Regions from separate parts of the Latilactobacillus parafuchuensis genome, predicted to be linked through region 2. Evidence: predicted binding sites of a transcription regulator. Region 2 holds the regulator's gene; the other holds the start of a gene.
The links. Region 2 encodes NrdR, which represses ribonucleotide reductase genes. Its sites were predicted from a motif close to ACACNATATATNGTGT; they were not measured.

Region 1 (10,515 bases), 380 kb from region 2:
TCGTTGGAAATGACGGCCTATATTGATGATAAATCTAAGCAATATTCATTAGGGATGAAGCAAAAATTGGGGATTGCGATTGCGTTACTAAATCAACCTGAGTTTGTGATTCTGGATGAACCGATGAATGGCTTAGATATTGAAGCAACGATTCTAGTGCGTCAGATTATTAAAAAATATGCGGATGGGGGAACCTCATTCTTAATTTCAAGTCATATCTTAAGTGAACTCGAAAAAGTGATAACGGATGTTGTTTTAATTAATAATGGTGAAATATTAGTTGAAAAACCCATTACCGAACTCATTCAAAATGAGCATCAGCAATATAAACTGGTGACTAATAATCTGGCTAAGACGGTTGCACTATTGGATGCTAACGGCATTAAAAGTGAGAACAACGAAACCTATTTAACAATCGACGCGAGTCGTATTTTAGAAATACAACCAATCATTTATGCGCACGGTATTCAGTTATTGGAATTAGCGCCTATTACAATTGACTTTGAAGAAGTGGTTGTTAACGTTTTGAAAGAGCGGGAGGTCAACCCGAAATGATGCGAAATTTGGCGCAGGAATGGTTTAAGGTCAAACATCAAAAAAGTTTTTACTATGGTATTTTGATGCTGTTTGGCCTGATGCTTTTTACGGTATTGATGGATAGTGACGATCAAGTGTCGTTTCTGATTGTTCAAGGCTTTGGTGCTAGTCAATGGATTGCTTTGATTCTAGTCGTGTTTAGTGCAAACTTATTTGCAATGGAGTATCAGAATAACACGTTGCTGACTTTATTTTATAAAAGCCCAACGAAAAGGGCTATTTATTGGGCTAAATTGATGATTATTTTAGGCTATAGTGGCATTTTACATGTTTCATCAATCGGCTTTACGATTCTGCTTAAGCTGTTTTTCTATCCCAATCAATATCATTGGTTTTCGACAGTGACTGGCAACCATTCTTTATTGAAAACGCTTTTAAAACTAACAACGATCAATTTGATGGCCTCGCTCTTAATGATTTCAATGACTATTTGTCTAATCTGTTTATTTAAAGTGAACGTCGTTGCAATCAGTATCGGCGTGGGGATTGTCTTCTTAGGTCAAGCAATTTCAGGCGGACTCATACAGTCAGCCGGAGATTTAGTGTCGTTACTCAAGTGGAATCCGTTTAATATGTTGAATTTATTAGGGCAATTGGCTGATCCCAGTTTTAGGGCGATTACGAAATTGAATAATCCTCAAATCATGATTGGGACGGCAGGCTATACGCTACTGTTTCTAGGGTTAGGGTATCGACTGTTTAAACGAAGTCACAATTAACTTAATAAAGACCCAATACTAATCGTCAAAAAGGAGCTAGATGATGGCAGATAGTTTATTTCAAGAATACTACAAATTTTTCCATAAAAAGATGGTCTGGTATGCCCCCATTCTATTAATACCGTTAATGCTTTTGGCATGGCTGTTATTTAAATTTGAATTCAGTCGTTACTTAGTGATTAGTTCCTTTCTAGCGGGGCCGTGGATTGAAATGCTGTTAGTAGTCATTGGTGCGGGCATCTTTTCAATGGAGTTTCAAGAGGGCACCATTCTGACATTGCTGTATAAAGCGCCGAATAAACGGGACATTTATTTTTCAAAATTTTTAGTGATTTTTTGCTACGATGTTGTTTTACACGTAATTGCTTTTGGCTTAACAATTGGCCTATCATTGATCATCTTTCATGGCCAGGTTGATTGGTTCGCAGTTTATCAGTATCAGCAGCCACTGATTGTTAATCTGATATTAACCCTGTTGGTGGGGCTAGTGGCGTCACTTTTGACAATCGCTTTGCTTTTTTTCTTTTCAAGTCTATCTAAAAACAATTCGTTAGCGGTGGTCATCAGCTTTGTGCTGATTTTTATGGGCCAGGGTTTGTCGGATAATTTATTAAATAAATACGAGACCTTCGATTTTATCATTAAATGGAATCCGCTAAATATGTTGAACCTACAGAATCAGTATACGACCTACGTTGTTTACCATGAGTTAACACAATTAAGTAATCTGCAAATTATCGGTGGGGCTTTATGTTATACGCTCGTATTTCTCGAGTTCGGGTACTTAATCTTTAGCCATCGGAAATTTTAAATAACGTTAAGTCGTCAATCAAAATAGGTCAGGAGGGCATCATGCTTAAATTAATAGTGAAGTCATTTATCAAGCATTGGCAGATTTGGTTAGCCGTATTACCCCTTTTTATTGTTTCGGGATTCGTTTTTAGTACGATATTGACCATCTTGAATGCCATCAAACTGGTTGGGCCGAATACCTTAAGCGCCGAATTTGATTATGGCGTCTTTTTTGAAATGCCAATGTTTGTTGGGAGTCTCGTCATATTGCTACTAGCAAGGAACGCGATGAAACAATGTATTGATCTTTTTGATGAGACGAACGATATCTTAATGCTTTTGGGGGTTTCACCACGTCAATTGAGCGTTATTATGACTGGACAAATGTTATTGGTTGGGCTGCTGGGTGCGCTGATTGGCAATCTCTTTGCTGTCAAAGGGGCGCAAGCTTTTATTAATGGCTTACCAACGATTGATCGCCACGCACTCGCGCAAATGCCCTTGCAATTTTCAGGGCAGGTGGTCTACGTGACCCTATTGCTACAAGCGATGCTGATTACGATTACGAGCTTGTTGTATTGTCTTAAAAACTATCAACAACGAAAAGGCCGATTATCGGTTACTAATCAATTGGCCAAACAACGGCACCCTGGCTTGTTTAGTGGTAGCGTATCGCTTTTATTCTGTCTAGTTGTAACCGTCATGCTATATATCAAAGCAGTGCCTAATCCAGCTGACGTTAAAGCTTATACCAGCAGTATGGCAAGTTCAATGAATCTATTATTGCCGGTCTGGCTGGCGTTACTAATCGGGATGAACTTTTTAATTCGACCCCTTTTTAAAGGGATCGTGAAGCGCATCGTTGATTTACCAAGTATCACAAAACAGCCTATGTTACGTTCAGCTTTTGATAATATGCAATACAATGTCGAAGGTTTAATTAAATTAAGTCGGCCCGTGATTGTCATTACGTTATTAGTCGGCAATTTTATTGCGTTATTTCTCAATACTAAATTATTGATTGATGGTCAAAATAGTGGAGACTATCTATATGATTTAATCTTTAATCTGTTGTTTGTATTTGGCGCACCAATCATCATTAGTCTTGCTAACGTACTGACTTCGATTGGTTTGTTTAGACTAAAAACCAGAACAGAATCAGCCCAATATTTCTTTTCGGGTTGTCCGCCAAATTGGCTATTTAAATTAAAATTAATTGAAATCGGAACGGCGTCGTTGATTTCAGTTTTAATCACTTTGTTCGGGACATTTCTGTTTGCAATTCCGCTATTACGGGTGACGTTTTTAGGGGGCGGCAATATTTTTAAAGCCAATTGGACCGTTAATTGTGCACTCACGTCCGGCGCATTCTTGCTCTTTTTTGGCTGTTTTACTCTAATTGACGGATTAGCGTTACGGACGACTAAAAAATATATTGAATGAACCAAGTAAGCAAATTATTTAAAGGGAGCTGATCAGCATGCATCAAACCGTGATTTCAATGACGCATCTCAAAAAAGAAATCGAACTGGCTAAAAATAAACAATTACTCGTACTTGATGACCTTTCTTTTGACGTTCAAAGGGGTGAGTTTATCTCAATTGTCGGGCCATCAGGTTCTGGTAAAACGACGTTGCTCTACTGTATTTCAAGTTTATTACCGCCAACGACTGGAACGGTCTTGATTAACGGACAGAATCCGTATGATTGGAACGCAACAAAACTAGCAACGTTTCGGCGCAAAGAAATTGGGTTTATTTTTCAACATTTTCAGTTAATTCCCGCGCTAACGGCTTACGATAATCTGGTATTACCGGGAACGTTAAACGGCCACCGGATTAAACCGGCCACCGTTGCTGCTTTGACCAAGCGATTAGAACTGAAGGCTGAGTTACATCAATCAATCGATGCCTTATCAGGTGGGGAACAACAAAAGGTGGCGATCGGTCGCACTATTTTGGCAGATCCTGATATTATCTTTTTAGATGAACCGACTAGCGCCTTAGACACGCATTCTCGGCTGTTGGTGATGACGCTCTTACAGGAATTAGTGACAACCGGGAAAACCATTGTGATGGTAACGCACGATTTAACGCTAGCGAGTCAATCTTCGCGGGCAATTGTGTTAAAGGATGGTCATATTCAAAAAATAGTTGAAGCGCCGACACTGGAGACGCTGATTTTCTAACTAACTAAAGAGTTTTTGATATAAGTCGCAATACGCTTCTTTATCGCGCACCAGAACTCATCAATTTCCGTTCAAATCAAAAAGTCGTCTATCCTTAGTTCGGGATAGGCGACTTTTCAACTTGATACTCAATTGATAACCGAGTTCTGTTACAGCTTTTTTGATTTATTGGGCTAACAATGTCACTAATTCGGTTTTGGGAATTCCCGTAAAATAGGGAGTGGTATCAATATCAGCCAAGGCTTCAGTTAAGTGTTGGCGATCATAAATTGTCCCTTGTAGTTGCTTAGCTAATTCATTCGCATCACCAGACCCGAAGAAATCGCCATAGAACTTCACGTTAGCGATTTTACCCTGTTCGATGAGTAAACGGGCATCAATCGTGCCAAAATCGAAATGCTGGCGTTTCTGGACGGTTGAGTTGGGTGATTTACCATAAACCCAATCCCAGTTACTATAGACGTCGTTAAAGAGTTGATCGATACCTGTTTGGTCAGCATCGGTTAATTGATATTGGCGCTCACTGATGGCGGCTAAATCGGTGGCGTGGAATAAGTTTAATAATAAAACATCCCGAAATTCTTCGGTCGTCATCTTTTGATATTGTGGATCAACGTGCGGTTTAAGATTTGTCACGCGTTGGCGAATTGACTTAATCCCTTTCGAGGCGATTTTATCCGCTGGCACGTTGAGGGCTTGGGTTAAAACATCTAAATCGACATCCCACGAAAGCGTGCCGTGTGAGAACGTTTTGCCATTCTTGGTGTACATTGCATTGCCGGAGAATTTCTTACCCGCAACTAACATATCATTACGACCAGAAACTTCCGCCGAAGTCGCGCCCATCTGGTGGAGCGCATCAACGATGGGTTGCGTGAAGGATTTAAAGTCGCCGAATTGTTCTGAATCAGCATCCACCACAAAACTAAAACAAAGGTTGCCTAAATCTTGATAAATCCCACCACCACCGGATAATCGGCGGGTAACGGTTATCTTGTGGTCTGCTACGTATTGTTGATTGATTTCTTCAAACGTATTTTGATTGCGGCCCACGATGATGCAGGGTTTTTCAATATAAAAGAGCAACAAAGGTTCATCGAAATGTTTTTGATTCATTAAATATTGTTCAGTCGCCAAGTTGCGACGAATATCATTAGATTGCATAACAACGTAATACATCAAACAGGACTCCCTTCATGATTAACACGCTTTCATTATACCTTAGTTGGCGATAATCGGGGATTAAAAAAGACCGAAATTCACTTGGAATTTCAGTCTAAGAATTTATTCGAAATGGTAGTCGCTATCACTCATGGCCTCAACATTACCCAGACGGTAACCATTACCGACTTGGGAGAAGAAATCATGGTTGGCGGTCGAGGTTGACATCCCGTTTAAAATTACGGGATTGACGTCTTCAGCGGTATCGGGGAAGAGCGCACCTTGGCCAAGGTTCATTAAAGCTTTGTTGGCGTTATAGCGGAGATAAGTTAGGACTTCTTCAGTCCAACCAGTCCCGTCGTAGACTTCGTGCGTGTATTTCTCTTCGTTGGCGTAGAGATCGTACAATAAATCGTACATCCAATCTTTCAAACTATCCTGTTCGGTGGCTGGTAATTCGTTAAACCCTAATTGGAATTTATAACCGATGTAAGTACCATGGACGGATTCATCGCGGATAATTAACTTGATGATTTCAGCGACGTTGGCCAGTTTGTTATTGCCTAAATAATAGAGTGGGGTGTAGAAACCGGAGTAGAATAAGAAAGTTTCTAAGAAGACACTGGCAATTTTTTGTTGGAGTGGCGTGCCATTTTGATAAATATCATTAATCTTGTTGGCTTTATATTGGAGATATTGATTCGAATTGGTCCATTCGAAAATTTCGTCAATTTCACTCGGTGTATTCAAGGTTGAGAAAATCGATGAATAACTTTTAGCGTGGACCGATTCCATAAATTGAATGTTATTGAGGACGGCTTCTTCATGTTGGGTCCGGATATTAGCACGCAAGCTCGCCATCCCATCTTGTGATTGAAGGGTATCAAGTAAGGTTAAGCCACCAAAGACGTGGCCAACAATCCATTTCTCTTGATCGGATAGGTCACGCCAATCGTCTAAATCGTTAGATAATGGAATTCGGGTATCTAACCAAAATTGTTCGGTTAATTTTTCCCAAGTGGCTTTATCGATTTGATCTTCAATTTGGTTCCAATTAATTGCAATGTAATTCTCTGAATTTACTGTCATTTCAATTGACTCCTTTTAGTATGTATCCGGGGCAAGTTGCCCCTTGACTGACTAGATGGTACAGCTTTCACAAGCATTTGCGCCAACTTCATTTTCATCATCAGTGTATGTCCGGATGTAGTAAATTGATTTGATGCCTTTATGATGCGCATAGTTTCTTAAGATGTTTAAATCACGGGTCGTCATCTTATCCGTGCGGCCATCTTTCCATTCGTATAAACCGGCCGGAATCGTTGAACGCATGAAGAGGGTCATACTCATGCCTTGATCGACGTGCTTTTGAGCAGCGGCGTATATATCAATGACCTTGCGCATATCAATATCGTAGGCTGATTCATAAAATGGCATCGTTTCGTTTGAAAGACCGGGAGCTGGATAGTAAATCGTTCCAATTTTCTTTTCTTGGCGGTCTTCAACGCGGTTGACAATTGGTTGGAGACTAGCAGAGGTATCGTTAATGTATGAAATTGAACCATTTGGTGCAACAGCCAAGCGGTTTTGATGATATAAACCGTCCGCCATAATGGCATCGCGTAAAGCTATCCAATCCGCTTTAGTGGGGATAAAGATGCCTTCAAAGAGGGCTTTAACTTGTGTTGATTGTGGGGCCCAGTCTTCATTCAGGTATTGGTCGAAATAAGTGCCATCAGCGTATTTGCTCTTATCAAAGTTGGCAAAGGTTGTATGGCGTTCTTTCGCAATCTTATTCGAAGCTACGAGTGTCCAATAGTTGAGTAACATGAAATAATTGCTGGTAAAGTCGATTGATTCGGGTGAACCATACAACATTTGGTGAGTCGCAAAATAGGTATGCAAGCCCATGCCACCTAAACCGATGGTGTGCGCCAGTTCGTTACCATGCGCCACTGATGGCACTACATCGATATCTGAATGATCCGTGACATAAGTTAAGGCGCGGACCATGGCTTCGATTGAATGCCCAAAATCAGGTGACGTCATCATATTGGGGATATTCGTCGAACCTAAGTTACAGCTAATATCAGTCCCTAAGACGTCATATTCTTGACGGTTATTGATTTGTGAAGGGGTTTGAACTTGTAAGACTTCTGAACAGAGGTTACTCATGATGATTTTACCGTCAATTGGATTGGCTTTATTGGCCGTATCAATATTGACGATGTACGGATAACCTGATTCTTGTTGTAATTTACTGATTTCATTTTCTAAATCACGGGCTTTAATCTTCGTTTTCTTAATTTGATCGTTAGCGACTAAATTATCGTATTCTTTGGTGATGTCGACGTATGAGTAAGGGACACCGTATTCTTTCTCAACACCGTAAGGGCTGAAAAGATACATATCGGCATCGTTGGCAACCAGTTCGTAATACTTATCTGGCACGATTAAACCGAGTGACAGGGTCTTTAAACGGTACTTCTCATCGGCATTTTCCTTCTTAGCCCCCAAAAAGGCAATGACATCGGGATGGAAGGCGTTTAAATAAACGACACCGGCCCCTTGACGTTGACCGAGTTGGTTAGAATATGAGAATGAATCCTCCAATAATTTCATGACCGGTAAGACACCACTAGCAGCGCCATCAATCCCTTTAATCGGATCACCAGCACCACGTAAGTTAGACAGGCTAATCCCAACGCCGCCACCAATTCGGGATAATTCGAGTGCAGAATTAATCGTCCGGCCGATGGAGTTCATGTCATCAGTGGTTTGGAGTAAGAAACATGAAACCAATTCACCCCGGCGTGAACGTCCGGCGTTTAAGAAGCTAGGGGTGGCCGGTTGGTAACGTTGATGCACCATTTCGTCTGCTAGATTCATGGCTAAAGTTTCATCGCCATCTGCGAAATACAAAGCGTTGACGAAAATCCGGTCTTTAAAATCTTCTAAATAGAAACTATTATCATTTGTTTTCAAAGCATATTGTGCGTAAAATTTATAGGCAGCCATGAAAGATTTGAAATGAAAATCTTGATCAATCAAATATTGATTGAGTTGGTCCATAAAAGTGATTGAATAAGCTTTAAGAAAATCAGCTTCATAATAGTTTTCAGTGACTAAATAATCTAAACGGTCTTGAAGGGACTTAAAAGTCACCCTATTGGGTTTAACGTTTTGGTCTAAGAACGCATCGAGCGCTTCTTGATCCTTATGTAACGGAATTTGACCGTCAACCGGAATATTAATTTGATTATTGAGTTCATAATAGGTGACATCTTCAGTACGGATTTCTTTTAAAGACATTGTTAAGCACCACTTTCTGCGAAATTAAGGTTTAAAAAAAGGGAAAGACTAACTCAAAATACGAGTTAGTCTAACAAAAGGGGAAAAGAATTAGATTGCTAGTTTTTGTAGTTCAGCAGGTCTAAAACCAGAAAAGCTTTCAATTCCGTCAGCTTCTAAAACGGGAACGGCTTGAAAGTCGTTTTCGCGTAAGTAATCGATATATTGGGGTTCGTCGTTAATATTATGTTCAATAAAAGTAACGTCGTGTGTTTCCAAAAAGTGTTTCGTCATCCGACATTGGGGACAACCGTTTTTAGTGTATAACGTAATGTTTGCCATGTTCATTTAACTCCCTTGATAAAACTAATTGATAAAAATAGTATACCGTTTAGAAAATCAAGTTGCAATGATTTAACACCATATATTGTGTTTAAATAAAAAACAGCCCCTATTGCTAGGGGCTGTTGCCGAATAATTAATTGAATCTCACTTGAACTGTTCACTTATAAAGTTAACCATAATCACTACTAAAGTCAATGGCTATTTTTAAGTTTTGAACCGTCAATATTGATTAAACCGTGTGGCACTAGTATTTAGTTTACAATAAAAAATGATGAGCAACTTAATAACTAACAATTTAAATATTTTTACCCGAACATTTTATAAAATGGGGGAGAGTAATCGTGAAAATTTCTGTTTAAAACGGAGCCATTTAGATTGTTCGCTGATTATTTCGTCGGTTAATAACTGCGCGTGTTGCATGTCGGCTTCGTAGATGGTTTCGAGTTGGGCAGCGACTTTCGGATCATAGATGAACGCGTTGGCTTCAAAATTGAGTTTGAAACTGCGAATATCCATATTGGCCGAACCAACCGTACTGATATGACCATCCATCACCACCGTTTTGGCGTGTAAGAAACCATTTTGGTAACTATAAATTTTAACCCCAGAGGCGTGTAATAACTGACTATAATATTGCGTTGCCCGGTAGATGAACGGGTGATCTGGCATATTAGGAACCATAATCCGAACGTCGACACCGGACATTGCAGCCGTCGTTAGCGCATCAATAATACTATCATCTGGAACTAAATAAGGGGTTTGGATCCAGAGCCGTTTTTTAGCGGTACTAATCATTTTCAAATAGCCGAGTTTAATTTGTTCATCGAGTTTATCCGGCCCACTGGAAACAATTTGCATGGCCGCCGATCCCCGTTTAGAGACGACTTCTTTTGGAAATAAATCTTGAGAATAGGGGAGTTGCACCTTGGTCTCAACACTGGCGTTCCAATCCATTAAAAAACGAACCTGTAAGGCTAAAACGGCATTCCCCGTGACACGCATATGGGTATCACGCCAATTACCGAATTTCTGGCTGCGCCCGAGATATTGATCGCCGACGTTAAAACCACCGATGTAACCAATGTTACTATCGACGACGACCACTTTCCGATGATCACGGAAATTTAGCCGGAAATCAGTGATCGAATGTTTAGAACTGAAGAAGGTGCGGGCGTGACCGCCAGCTTGTTCGAGTGGCCGCCACCATTTTTGCGTTGCCCCTTGAGAACCCCAAGCATCGTATAAGACGTTAACGGTGACGCCGGCGTTTGCCTTTTCAACTAATAATTTTTGTAAATCATTGCCGATTTGATCGTTGTAGATGGTGTAATATTCAATATGGATACTTTTTTGAGCTTGGCGGATGTCATTGAATAGGGCCGCGAATTTTTCTTGACCATCCGTGTATAACGTCACGTGGTT
Region 2 (10,515 bases):
TCGCAGTCTGGGTGGCTACAGCGAATTTGTAACGGCTTCGACGAATAAGATTATTCGTAAACCCGTTAGTTTAAGTATCGCTGAAGCCGCGGGTTTACCAACCGCTGGCATCACGGCCTACAATACGCTCATGAACTTTACGCATTTCAAACATGGCGATTCAATCGCGATTATGGGTGCTAGTGGTGCTGTAGGTAATTTACTCGTTCAACTCGCCTTAGCGGCTCATCTAGACGTGACCGCCATTGCGCACAGTCGCAATCGCGAATATCTAGAATCATTTGGCGTCCAACATATTCTGGCTTACGACGCACCAGAATCATTAGCGACAATTAACCGTCAAATTAAAATTGGCGTCAACACGAGCCAGAATCCTGAATCAACCCAATTACTCAATCAATTAATTGCACCGAATGGCTATTTTGCCAGCACCACCATTTTACCAACTGAGGACCAGCAATTAGCCGATGTCACCTATCAAATGGTTTATCCACGTAAGGACCAACCGTCTTTAACGGCCCTTCAAGATTTAAGTGAATTAATCGATCAAGGATTAATCCACGTGACCGTTCACGAAACGTTACCATTCACTTTAGACGGCGTGATTACCGCACATCAATTATTAGCCACTCATCACGCCCCTGGTAAAATCATCATTTCACGTTAATCACTTAATTTTAGCTAATTTAAAAGGCTTCATATTCTAAATAGAATACGAAGCCTTTTTGAATAGCTTAATAACTAATTATTTGTTTAATGCAGCTTTAGCAGCATCTACAACTGATGTAAATGCAGCAGCATCATTAACCGCTAAATCAGCTAACATCTTACGGTTCATATCGATTTCAGCTAAACGTAAGCCGTGCATCAATTGGCTGTATGAAATATCATTCAAACGTGCAGCAGCGTTGATACGAGTAATCCATAATTTACGGAAGTCACGTTTACGTTGACGACGATCCCGGAAAGCATAACGGTATGAAACCATTACTTGAGTATTTGCTGATTTGAATAATAAATGTTTAGCGCCGCGATAACCCTTGGCTAATTTTAAAATCTTTTTACGACGTTTGCGCGTCACTGTTCCACCTTTAACACGTGGCATAAGAAATTCCTCCTTGAATAACAAACAACGTCAATGCGTTGTTGTACTGATCTAATTTTTACTGACGTTCAGATGTCTATTTAAGACCTGTTAACATCCGACGGATCCGACGCATGTCGCTATTTGAAACCATTCCAGATTTTCTTAATTGACGACGTTGTTTCTTACTCTTACCGTGGAAACGGTGACTAGTATAGGCATGGGCGCGTTTTAAACCGCCATTACCGGTACGTTTAAAACGTTTTGCTGAAGCACGATGTGTCTTAAATTTTGGCATGATATTTCCTCCTAATGAATCAGAAACAGGTTTTTATTTTTGGTCTTTAAGCGGTTCTAACATTAAGAACATACTACGGCCATCCATCTTAGGACGTGCAGTTACTTTCGCAATGTCCGCTGTTTCCTTAGCAAGTCTTTCTAATACGCGTTGACCAATTTCTTTATGCGTAATTGCTCGACCTTTAAAACGAATAGAAGCTTTCACTTTATCGCCTTTGCCAAGGAACTTACGTGCATTGTTCAACTTAGTATTAAAATCGTTCTGTTCAATTGTGGGACTAAGACGAACCTCTTTGAGGTTAATGGTTTTCTGCTTTTTACGAGCATCACGTTGTTTCTTTTGAAGCTCGAAACGATACTTACCATAGTCCATAATACGAGCAACGGGTGGTTTTGCGTTTGGTGACACCAAAACGACATCCATATTAGCTTGTTCAGCTAATGCGATCGCATCTTGAGTACTCTTAATACCAAGTTGTTCGCCATCTTGATCAATTAAACGCAATTCTCGTGCACGAATACCATCGTTAACCATCAAATCTTTTGCTATGACTTTCACCTCCATAAAGTTTAAAGAGAAAATGCAGCTAAGCACTAAAAAACGGGCCCTTTCAACAGAAAGGCCCGCGCGTTCTAATGACTTAATTCGTCCGAATTAGAAACTATCAGCCCAGAGACATCAAGTGTCTACTTAGGCGAGAAGCGGGAACTTCTGCTTTATTTCTCAACAGACATTAGTATACCGAGATTAGATTATGAAGTCAAGCTTTAATTACCATATAAATTATCGAGTAATTGTGTGGCCTTCACTTCATCAATATTATGGGTCCCAGCGAGTTGCATGACAAGTTCTAATTCAGTTTGGAGATAATCAAAGACACTCTTGACCCCTTGGCTCCCGCCCAAGGCTAATCCGTAAATCACTGGCCGACCAATGGCCACGATGTCAGCCCCTGATGCCAACGCTTTAAAGACGTGTTGGCCACGACGAATACCACTATCAAAGACGATTGGCACCCGTTTATTCACGGCTTTAGCGACCACTTGCAATGAATCAAACGCCGCTGGTCCACCATCTAATTGACGACCGCCGTGATTTGACACCCAAATCCCTTTAGCACCCGCTTGAAGAGCAATTTCAACATCTTCTGCCGTTTGCACCCCTTTTACGAAGACTGGTAAATGCGTGTAATCAGAAATAAATTTGACGTCTCTAGGACTTAGGCTTTGTTTAGCTGATTTATAAACCACGTCCATCGTTTGACCGACACCACTTTGGTAGTCTTCCACAATTGGTAAGCCAACTGGGAACGTAAAATGATTTCGCTTGTCAGTTTCCCGGTTACCACCAACGGTTGCATCCGCCGTTAAAACAATCGCTTTAACGTGATGAGCCATCGCTTCATCTAAGATTTTACGGTTAATGTCATCATCTTTACTCATATAGAGTTGGAACCATTGTGGGCCACCATGGGCCGCATCCGCCATATCAGCAATGCTTGCTGAGGCAAATGAACTCATCGTTAGAATTGAGCCGTAATCGGCAATTCCTTTTGCCGTGGCAGCTTCACCTTGCGTATTCGCTAGCTTGTGCGCTGCAACGGGGGCCATGATGATTGGTGATGTCAGTTGATCGCCAAATATTTCAGTCTTCGTGTCCGGATTTTCAATGTCTCTTAAAACATGGGGCACAATATATTTATGATTGAATGAGGCAATATTTTCTTTAATCGTATAGAGATCGCCTGCGCCGCTGTAAATATAGCCGTAGCCATCTTGTGGGATCACTTTACCAGCATCTTCTTCTAGTTCGTATAGATTGATAATATTGAGTGCTTTCTCTGCTGAACTTGTTACATATTGATTATTTGCCATTTTAAAGACCTCCATCGATCGTGTAATCGTTTACAATTCCATTATAGCGCTTTTATGGTTGTGCACAACCAATTCAACTTATAAATCGTTAATTTCATTAATAATATTCAATTTAACCTAAACTAGTATTAAAGACCACTCGTTTTTAGTCCTTATTAATTGCTAAAATTAATTGATCATTTAATATCATTCCCGCTATCAAAAAAGTCATCATTTCCTAATTAGAAATGATGACTCTTTTAATAGCTTACACCACACCTATAGTTGACTGATTATCATACTGTACGGTGATTTAAACGCTTATTATTAATTATAGATTAACTTTACTTGCGTGTTTCTTACCATCACGACTGTAATTGCCAACTTCAGCAAAAATCGCATTAACAAACATGTCTGAGGCTTCTTCGACGGCATTGTCTTCACCGTATTTACGAACCGAGACCGTTGCTTCGGCCATTTCTTGATCCCCAACAACTAATGTATAAGGAATCTTGCTTGTTTGGGCTTCACGAATCTTATAACCCATTTTTTCGTTGCGATCATCGATCCGAACCCGTAAGCCCTTTTTAACCATAGCATCTTTAACGCCCTTAGCATATTCATAGTGCAAATCATTCTTAACGGGAATAATCACAGCTTGCGTTGGTGCTAACCAAGTTGGGAAAGCGCCTTTGTAGATTTCTGTTAAGTAAGCAGTAAAACGTTCTATCGTTGACACTAAGCCACGATGAATCATGACTGGACGGTGCATTTCACCATCTTCGCCGACATATTCAAGTTCAAAACGTTCTGGCAACATGAAATCTAATTGAATCGTTGACAATGTTTCTTCATTGCCAGTGGCCGTCTTCGTCTGAACATCTAACTTAGGACCGTAGAAGGCTGCTTCGCCTTCGGCTTCAACATAGTTCAAGCCCAAATCATCCATAGCACCCTTTAACATTGCTTGCGCCTTATTCCACATTTCGTCATCGTCAAAGTACTTTTCAGTATTCTTAGGATCACGATAGCTCAAACGGAAGGTGTAATCATTGATGTTAAAATCAGCATAAACTTGAATCATCAAGTTCAAGATTGATTTAAATTCATCTTTGATTTGGTCGGGACGAACAAAAGTATGCCCATCATTTAAAGTCATTTCACGAACCCGTTGTAAACCTGATAAGGCCCCTGATTTTTCATAACGGTGCATCATGCCAAGTTCAGCTAAGCGAATTGGTAATTCACGGTATGAACGAGGGTGATGTTTGTAAACTTGGATATGTGAAGGGCAGTTCATTGGGCGTAATTCAAGCATTTCACCATCACCCATGTCCATTGGTGGAAACATGTCTTCACGATAATGATCCCAATGACCTGATTGTTTGTATAAATCAAGGTTCGCTAAGATTGGCGTGTAAACAGGTTCGTAACCATTAGCGACTTCTTTGTCGATAATGTAGCGTTCGATTGTCCGTCGAATAGTGGCTCCGTTTGGTAACCAGTAAGGTAAGCCTGCCCCGACCTTAGGATCAACGAAGAATAAGTCTAATTGGTTCCCAATCACCCGGTGATCGCGTTCTTTCGCTTCTTGACGACGTTGTAAATCAGCTTCCAATTCAGCTTGTTTCGGATAAGCCGTCCCATAAACCCGTTGTAACATTTGGTTGCTTGATTTACCTTGCCAATAAGCACCGGCCACTGATAATAGTTCAAAGAATTTAACATCGCTGACTTTCGCCAACATTGGTGCTAAAGCAAAGTCTGAATAAGTCCCTAATTGATAAATGAGTACTTGATCAGCATCAACTTTATCTAATAATGCTAATTTATAAGTTTGGCCCGCAAATAAAGCTTTGGCATCGGTTTTAGCCATCATCACACGTTGAATGGCTTCACCTGATTGAATCAATTTGGCCATTGCTTTTTTAATATCGGGTAAATCAGTCACGGCTAATTGGCCGTTTTCATTGTCGGTATCATAAAAGAAACCATCTTCAGTAGCGTTGACTTCACCAAATTGCATTTCTGGATAACGTTGGTTTAAAACAGCTGCCAAAACAAACGCAGCGGTATTCCAAATTGCCTTCAAGCTGATTGCTTCATCATCTTTGGTGATGATTTCAATAGCCCCATCTTCTAAAAGTGGTTGGTGTAAATCGACCACTTCACCATTGAATTTACCAGCAACTGCTTTTTTAGCTAAGCTTGTACTAATTGATTTCGCAACATCGAATAAACTAGCTGCTTGTTCAAAAGTCTTCTTAGCACCATCTGGAAACGTTAATTGAATTTCTGCCATCTTTTGACACTCCTTTATTTTTGGTTATCAACAATAAAAAAAGTCCCTGAGATACATATAAAAATGTACCTCAGGGACGAATTGATTTCGCGGTTCCACCCATCTTGAGCTCAAAAATAATTGAACTCCAGCTTTAGCGTCTTTAACGGTAACGACCCGATCTTACGATAACTCTCAAAAAGTGGTCCATTAAATGTACTTTTGAAAAACTTTCAGCGCTGTTTTTCTCTCTGATCAATCCTGCATTCAATAGGTGTCTTTTATCATTGATTAAATTCATTAAACCACTTTCATCGGCGTTATGCAACCCCTAATCAGATTAATTTAACCGACGATTATGGCCGGATACTTCGACCTCTTTAGCCAAATAACGAACTCGTTGCATAATCCGCCCGGCTTTGACCGGTTCATTGTCCCCCCGTTGGCTGGTGGTTAGATGTTGTTCGAGTTCGTCCATCGTAAAGTTGGAACTGAAGAAAGTCGGTAATTGTTCTTGCATCCGATATTGCAAGATGATTCCAAGCACCTCATCCCGAATCCACGCGCTCAATGCATCGGCCCCAATGTCATCAATCATCAAAATTGGCGCTTTTTTAATGACGTTAACTTTATCTAGCACGTTATTTTGACCAATCGCATTTTTCATTTCAACCGCAAAGGTCGGAAAATGGATCAAGGTGGTTTCGAATCCGTCTAACGCGAGTTCATTGGCTAAAGCGCCTAGCAGATAAGTTTTACCAACCCCGAATTTACCACATAGGTATAAGCCTTGGTGGTAAATCGTTGGGGCGTTTTTGATATCCTCAATAAATTGTAGCGCCGTCACTAATGGTAACTTACGCTCATTGATATCGTATTGGGCTAAATTGGCATCCACAATATCTTTAGGCATATTAATCGATTTAACCCGGGCCTTTAAAGCTTGTTGTTCCCGCTGCTTCATTAGCGAGGCTGTTGGTTCATAACTCACATCAATAAAATGATTGATTAAAACCAGCTTAGGCGCGTATCCGGGCGCTAACGTCGTTTGCCCGTTGGCTAATTTCTGCTTTTCATTAACGTATTCGTAGATTTTAGCGGCGCTCCGCGTGACTGTTTCCTGCGTCAGCCGATCCTGATTCGCCTCAATAAAAGCTTGCACATCCGGATCTTGTAAGGCGGATTCAACCAATTGATTGAAACGTTGGTTTAACTGGCGACGATTCATCTGTTCGATGAGTCCTTTTTTCATATCTTCCATTATTCTCCCCGCCCTTCACGAATTTTTTTGAGCAATTGATCGACTTGATTCTGATCGGCCTTAGTTGTTGTTTCCTTGGGTGCCTGATAATCGGGTTGCGCCCACTTCGGCACGGTTTCTTGTTTCGTCGGTTTTGTTTGATAACGATTATTTTGTTTCGTCTTCGCTTTATCAGTTTGCGCCGTTTGGAACTGACGAATCTGCTGAATCGCATCAACCGGCGTTTGAACCCCTTTTTGCGCCCATTGATTAGCAATCCGGTCCAACAAGGCTTGCGTTAACCCTTCATAACGTTCAGTAATGTACGCCACTAAAATGTTGAGCACATCGTTACTAAAAATATAGCGTCCTTGCAAATCTTTTAGTGCCCGAATTTCATTTTTAGCGACGTAGCCGTGTTTTTTCTGCTTTAAATCGTTCAAATAATCGACCGGTAGATAGCGTTGGCTGTCTGTTAACCACTGCATTTCTTGTTCGTTAAACTTGGCCTGCTGCCCCTGCTTTTGTAATTCACTTAAGGTATATTTAGAATCAGTCGCTACTTTATTTTGAGCGGCGTGGCGGCGCGTATAGTTGCCCAGAACATTTTGTTCAAGCGCCTCCATATTCAACGTATTGTCTCTGGCATCCATCGTCGTGCCCATTAAGTTCGCGAGGGTTATTTCGTCTAAGCCGTAGAAATAATGTAAATTAAATAACCGTTGTTCATTGCGTAGCACTTCATCGGGTGAAATCTGCCGTTGCCCTAACACATCTTGCAACAGTTCCCAATCAAACGTCTGTAACTCAAGCGCGCTAAAACTAGGTTTATTCGGCGATTTCTGCTGATAAAGGCTCTTCGTTTCTGCCACGCCATCTGGTGTATTTAGCAAATGGTCATTTTGAACGTGGAAGACGGTTAAAAAGTTCTTACTGACTTCTTTATAATCTTGTGAACGTACCGGTTGGAGCTTAAACCGCTCCCGCAATTCGATAAACCGCTTCTCGCCAACCGATTCATACAACACAACGCTCAATAGATCGTCTTTAAAAAAAACATTTGGTTTCATTGGCGCGTATAGTTCATAAACCAATTGGCGGCCTGCTTCACCATTTTTTTGATACGTCCGGATTAAGCCTAATGCCTCTAATTTACTGCGGCCGTCATAGAACGCTGGTAAATCGACACTCAATAAATTCAATAGCGTTGCGTGGGTTTGAAATTGATGTTGGCTCGCAACATCCTTCACTTGGCTCCACAATAACAAATAAAGACTATAGGCAACGGCACCCATCAACGGTTGATACAAATACGTCACCACCGTTTGGTCGAAATCAGTTAAGTAGTTTGCTTTCGTCACCAAAAAGCCGTCTTTTGGACTTAAAAAATCAAATGCATCAGCCATAAAAACGTCCTTTCCTTATTTTGATTCTTTTGCTTTTTCTTTTTTCATCATGTCTTGTAATTCTTTCATGAAGACATTCATATCCTTGAATTGCCGATATACACTGGCAAAACGAATATAGGCAATCTCATCGATTTCTGGCAATAGTGCCATCACGTATTCACCGACTGCTTGTGACGACACTTCATTTTCACCTAATGCTCGAATTTTATTTTCGACATCGTCGACGATTTCCGTCATTTGTTCCATGGTAACCGGCCGCTTTTCAGCCGCCCGAATCAACCCACGCAATAACTTATCACGATTAAATTCTTCGCGCGTCCCGTTTTTCTTGATGACTAGTAATGGTGTTTGTTCAACGCGTTCAAACGTCGTAAACCGGAAGCGACAGTTTTCGCATTCACGACGACGACGGATAACTCGCCCCTCATCGGTTGGTCGACTGTCAATCACCCGTGAACTATTTTGATGACAATGCGGACATAACATAGTGACACCTTCTATTCTTAAATTAAGCTTTTATTTTAGTTTAGTATAAACCCATCTTATCCTAGTTATTATACCATGAACACGCAAATTCACTAAATGTTGAATCGTCAAAAATCCCGACCAAAGTTTAATTTAGTCGGGATTTTTTAACTAATCAGTGATTTTCGTTAATAAACTATTAATTTGCGCCTGCAGTATTGCTAACGACCCTTCATTCTCTAATATAAAATCGGCCCGCGCTCGCTTTTCAGCCAACGACAACTGACTATTGATTCGTAATTCAGCCGCTTCAGCTGTTAACTGATTACGGGCCATCAACCGTGCTAATTGCGTCGCATGTGAGACAGCGACCACAGCCACGCCATCAAATAATTCGGCGTACCCTTGTTCATACAACAACGGAATATCAACCACCACAACTGAGGCTTGCTTAATCGCGGCCATCTGTGCAATCAAGGCCTGGCGAATAACCGGTGCGGTAATCGCGTTCAACTGCGCTAAAGCTGTCGGTTGTCCAAAAACGAGTTGGCCTAATTTGTGACGATCGACCTGACCATCAATCACTAACGAGTCCCCAAAAGTGGAGGCAATTTGTTCTTTAACCGTTTGATTTTCCGCCATCACTTGATGGGCCACTTGATCCGCATCAATCACCGGTACGCCCAACGTCTTAAAAATGGTGGAAACTGCCGATTTGCCCGTCGCAATCCCGCCCGTTAACCCTAAAAAATAGGTCATTAACGCGCCTCTTTTCTAATCTGACAATGCGGACAAAAGTGAGTGCCACGTTGGGCGACCTTTATTTTTTCAATCGGCGTCTGACAACGTTCGCACGGTTCCCCTTTTTTACCATAGACATGTAACATCTCTTGAAAGGCACCAGCATGTCCGGTCGCGTTCAAAAAGGTGTTGACGGTGGTGCCCCCACTATTAATCGCTAATTGCAATTCAGTAATGATGTCATCGTGGAGTTTTTGAACTTCCGCTTGCGTTAATAAATCAGCCGGTGTTTCCGGATGAATCTGGCTCAACCACAATGTTTCATCCACATAAATATTACCTAAGCCGGTCACCACTTTTTGATCCAACAATAACGGTTTGATGGCTTTATGGTGTTTTTGTAACGCTTGATAAAACTGGTGCACGTCAAACGTCGCCGGTGTCGGTTCGGGGCCCAAGGTTTTCAGCCCAGCAACCGTCATTTCTTGGCCGGTTTCAATCAACTGCATCCGGCCAAATTTACGCGTGTCTAAATAACGTAATTGCGTCCCATCAGTCATCTCAAAAATCACGTGGGTGTGCTTGGTGACGGGTGCACTTTGATCATCCACTTCGTATTTACCTTCCATCCGCAGATGGCTAACGACCGTTAAATCGTGATCAAATCGAATCAATAAATATTTGCCCCGCCGATCGACACCGGTAATTTGCCGATCCACTAAGCCGTCTAAAAAGACTTCATCAGGATTAACGACAATTTTAGACCATAAAATTTGGATGTCTTTGACGGTTTTACCAATGACTAATTCCGCTAATCCACGCCGGACATTTTCAACCTCTGGTAATTCTGGCATTGTTTTCCACCTTATTTCTTAATGTCATACCAAGTGGGCCCAAAGCCACTTTCGACTTTCAGTGGCACGGCTAAACTAACCGCTGAATCCATCACACTCGGCACTAATTTTTGTAGGATTGGTATTTCTGCTTCTGGTGCTTCAAAAATCAATTCATCATGGACTTGTAATAACATTTTAGCTTGTAAGTTAGCCTTGGTTAATTCTTGTTGCATCAAAATCATGGCCACTTTGATAATATCGGCCGCACTACCTTGAATGGGCGTATTCATCGCAGTCCGTTCAGC

Region 1: nrdH (glutaredoxin-like protein NrdH) is a predicted target of NrdR. The motif match lies at 9,166-9,181, and genes of this name have one in related genera.

The regions. Positions count from the first base shown of each region.
Region 1 covers NZ_CM143875.1:2,002,152-2,012,666, reverse strand. Annotated here, with positions in the region: gene ACVPPQ_RS09945 (ABC transporter ATP-binding protein) at 1-555, shown strand, start outside; gene ACVPPQ_RS09940 (ABC transporter permease) at 552-1,316, shown strand; gene ACVPPQ_RS09935 (ABC transporter permease) at 1,360-2,127, shown strand; gene ACVPPQ_RS09930 (hypothetical protein) at 2,169-3,551, shown strand; gene ACVPPQ_RS09925 (ABC transporter ATP-binding protein) at 3,589-4,296, shown strand; gene ACVPPQ_RS09920 (lipoate--protein ligase) at 4,462-5,475, opposite strand; gene nrdF (class 1b ribonucleoside-diphosphate reductase subunit beta) at 5,581-6,546, opposite strand; gene nrdE (class 1b ribonucleoside-diphosphate reductase subunit alpha) at 6,598-8,769, opposite strand; gene nrdH (glutaredoxin-like protein NrdH) at 8,860-9,090, opposite strand; gene cls (cardiolipin synthase) at 9,412-10,515, opposite strand, start outside.
Region 2 covers NZ_CM143875.1:1,623,556-1,634,070, reverse strand. Annotated here, with positions in the region: gene ACVPPQ_RS08050 (NADP-dependent oxidoreductase) at 1-667, shown strand, start outside; gene rplT (50S ribosomal protein L20) at 746-1,105, opposite strand; gene rpmI (50S ribosomal protein L35) at 1,182-1,382, opposite strand; gene infC (translation initiation factor IF-3) at 1,416-1,919, opposite strand; gene ACVPPQ_RS08030 (alpha-hydroxy-acid oxidizing protein) at 2,153-3,259, opposite strand; gene thrS (threonine--tRNA ligase) at 3,570-5,540, opposite strand; gene dnaI (primosomal protein DnaI) at 5,860-6,780, opposite strand; gene ACVPPQ_RS08015 (replication initiation and membrane attachment family protein) at 6,780-8,165, opposite strand; gene nrdR (transcriptional regulator NrdR) at 8,181-8,654, opposite strand; gene coaE (dephospho-CoA kinase) at 8,805-9,392, opposite strand; gene mutM (DNA-formamidopyrimidine glycosylase) at 9,392-10,228, opposite strand; gene polA (DNA polymerase I) at 10,240-10,515, opposite strand, start outside.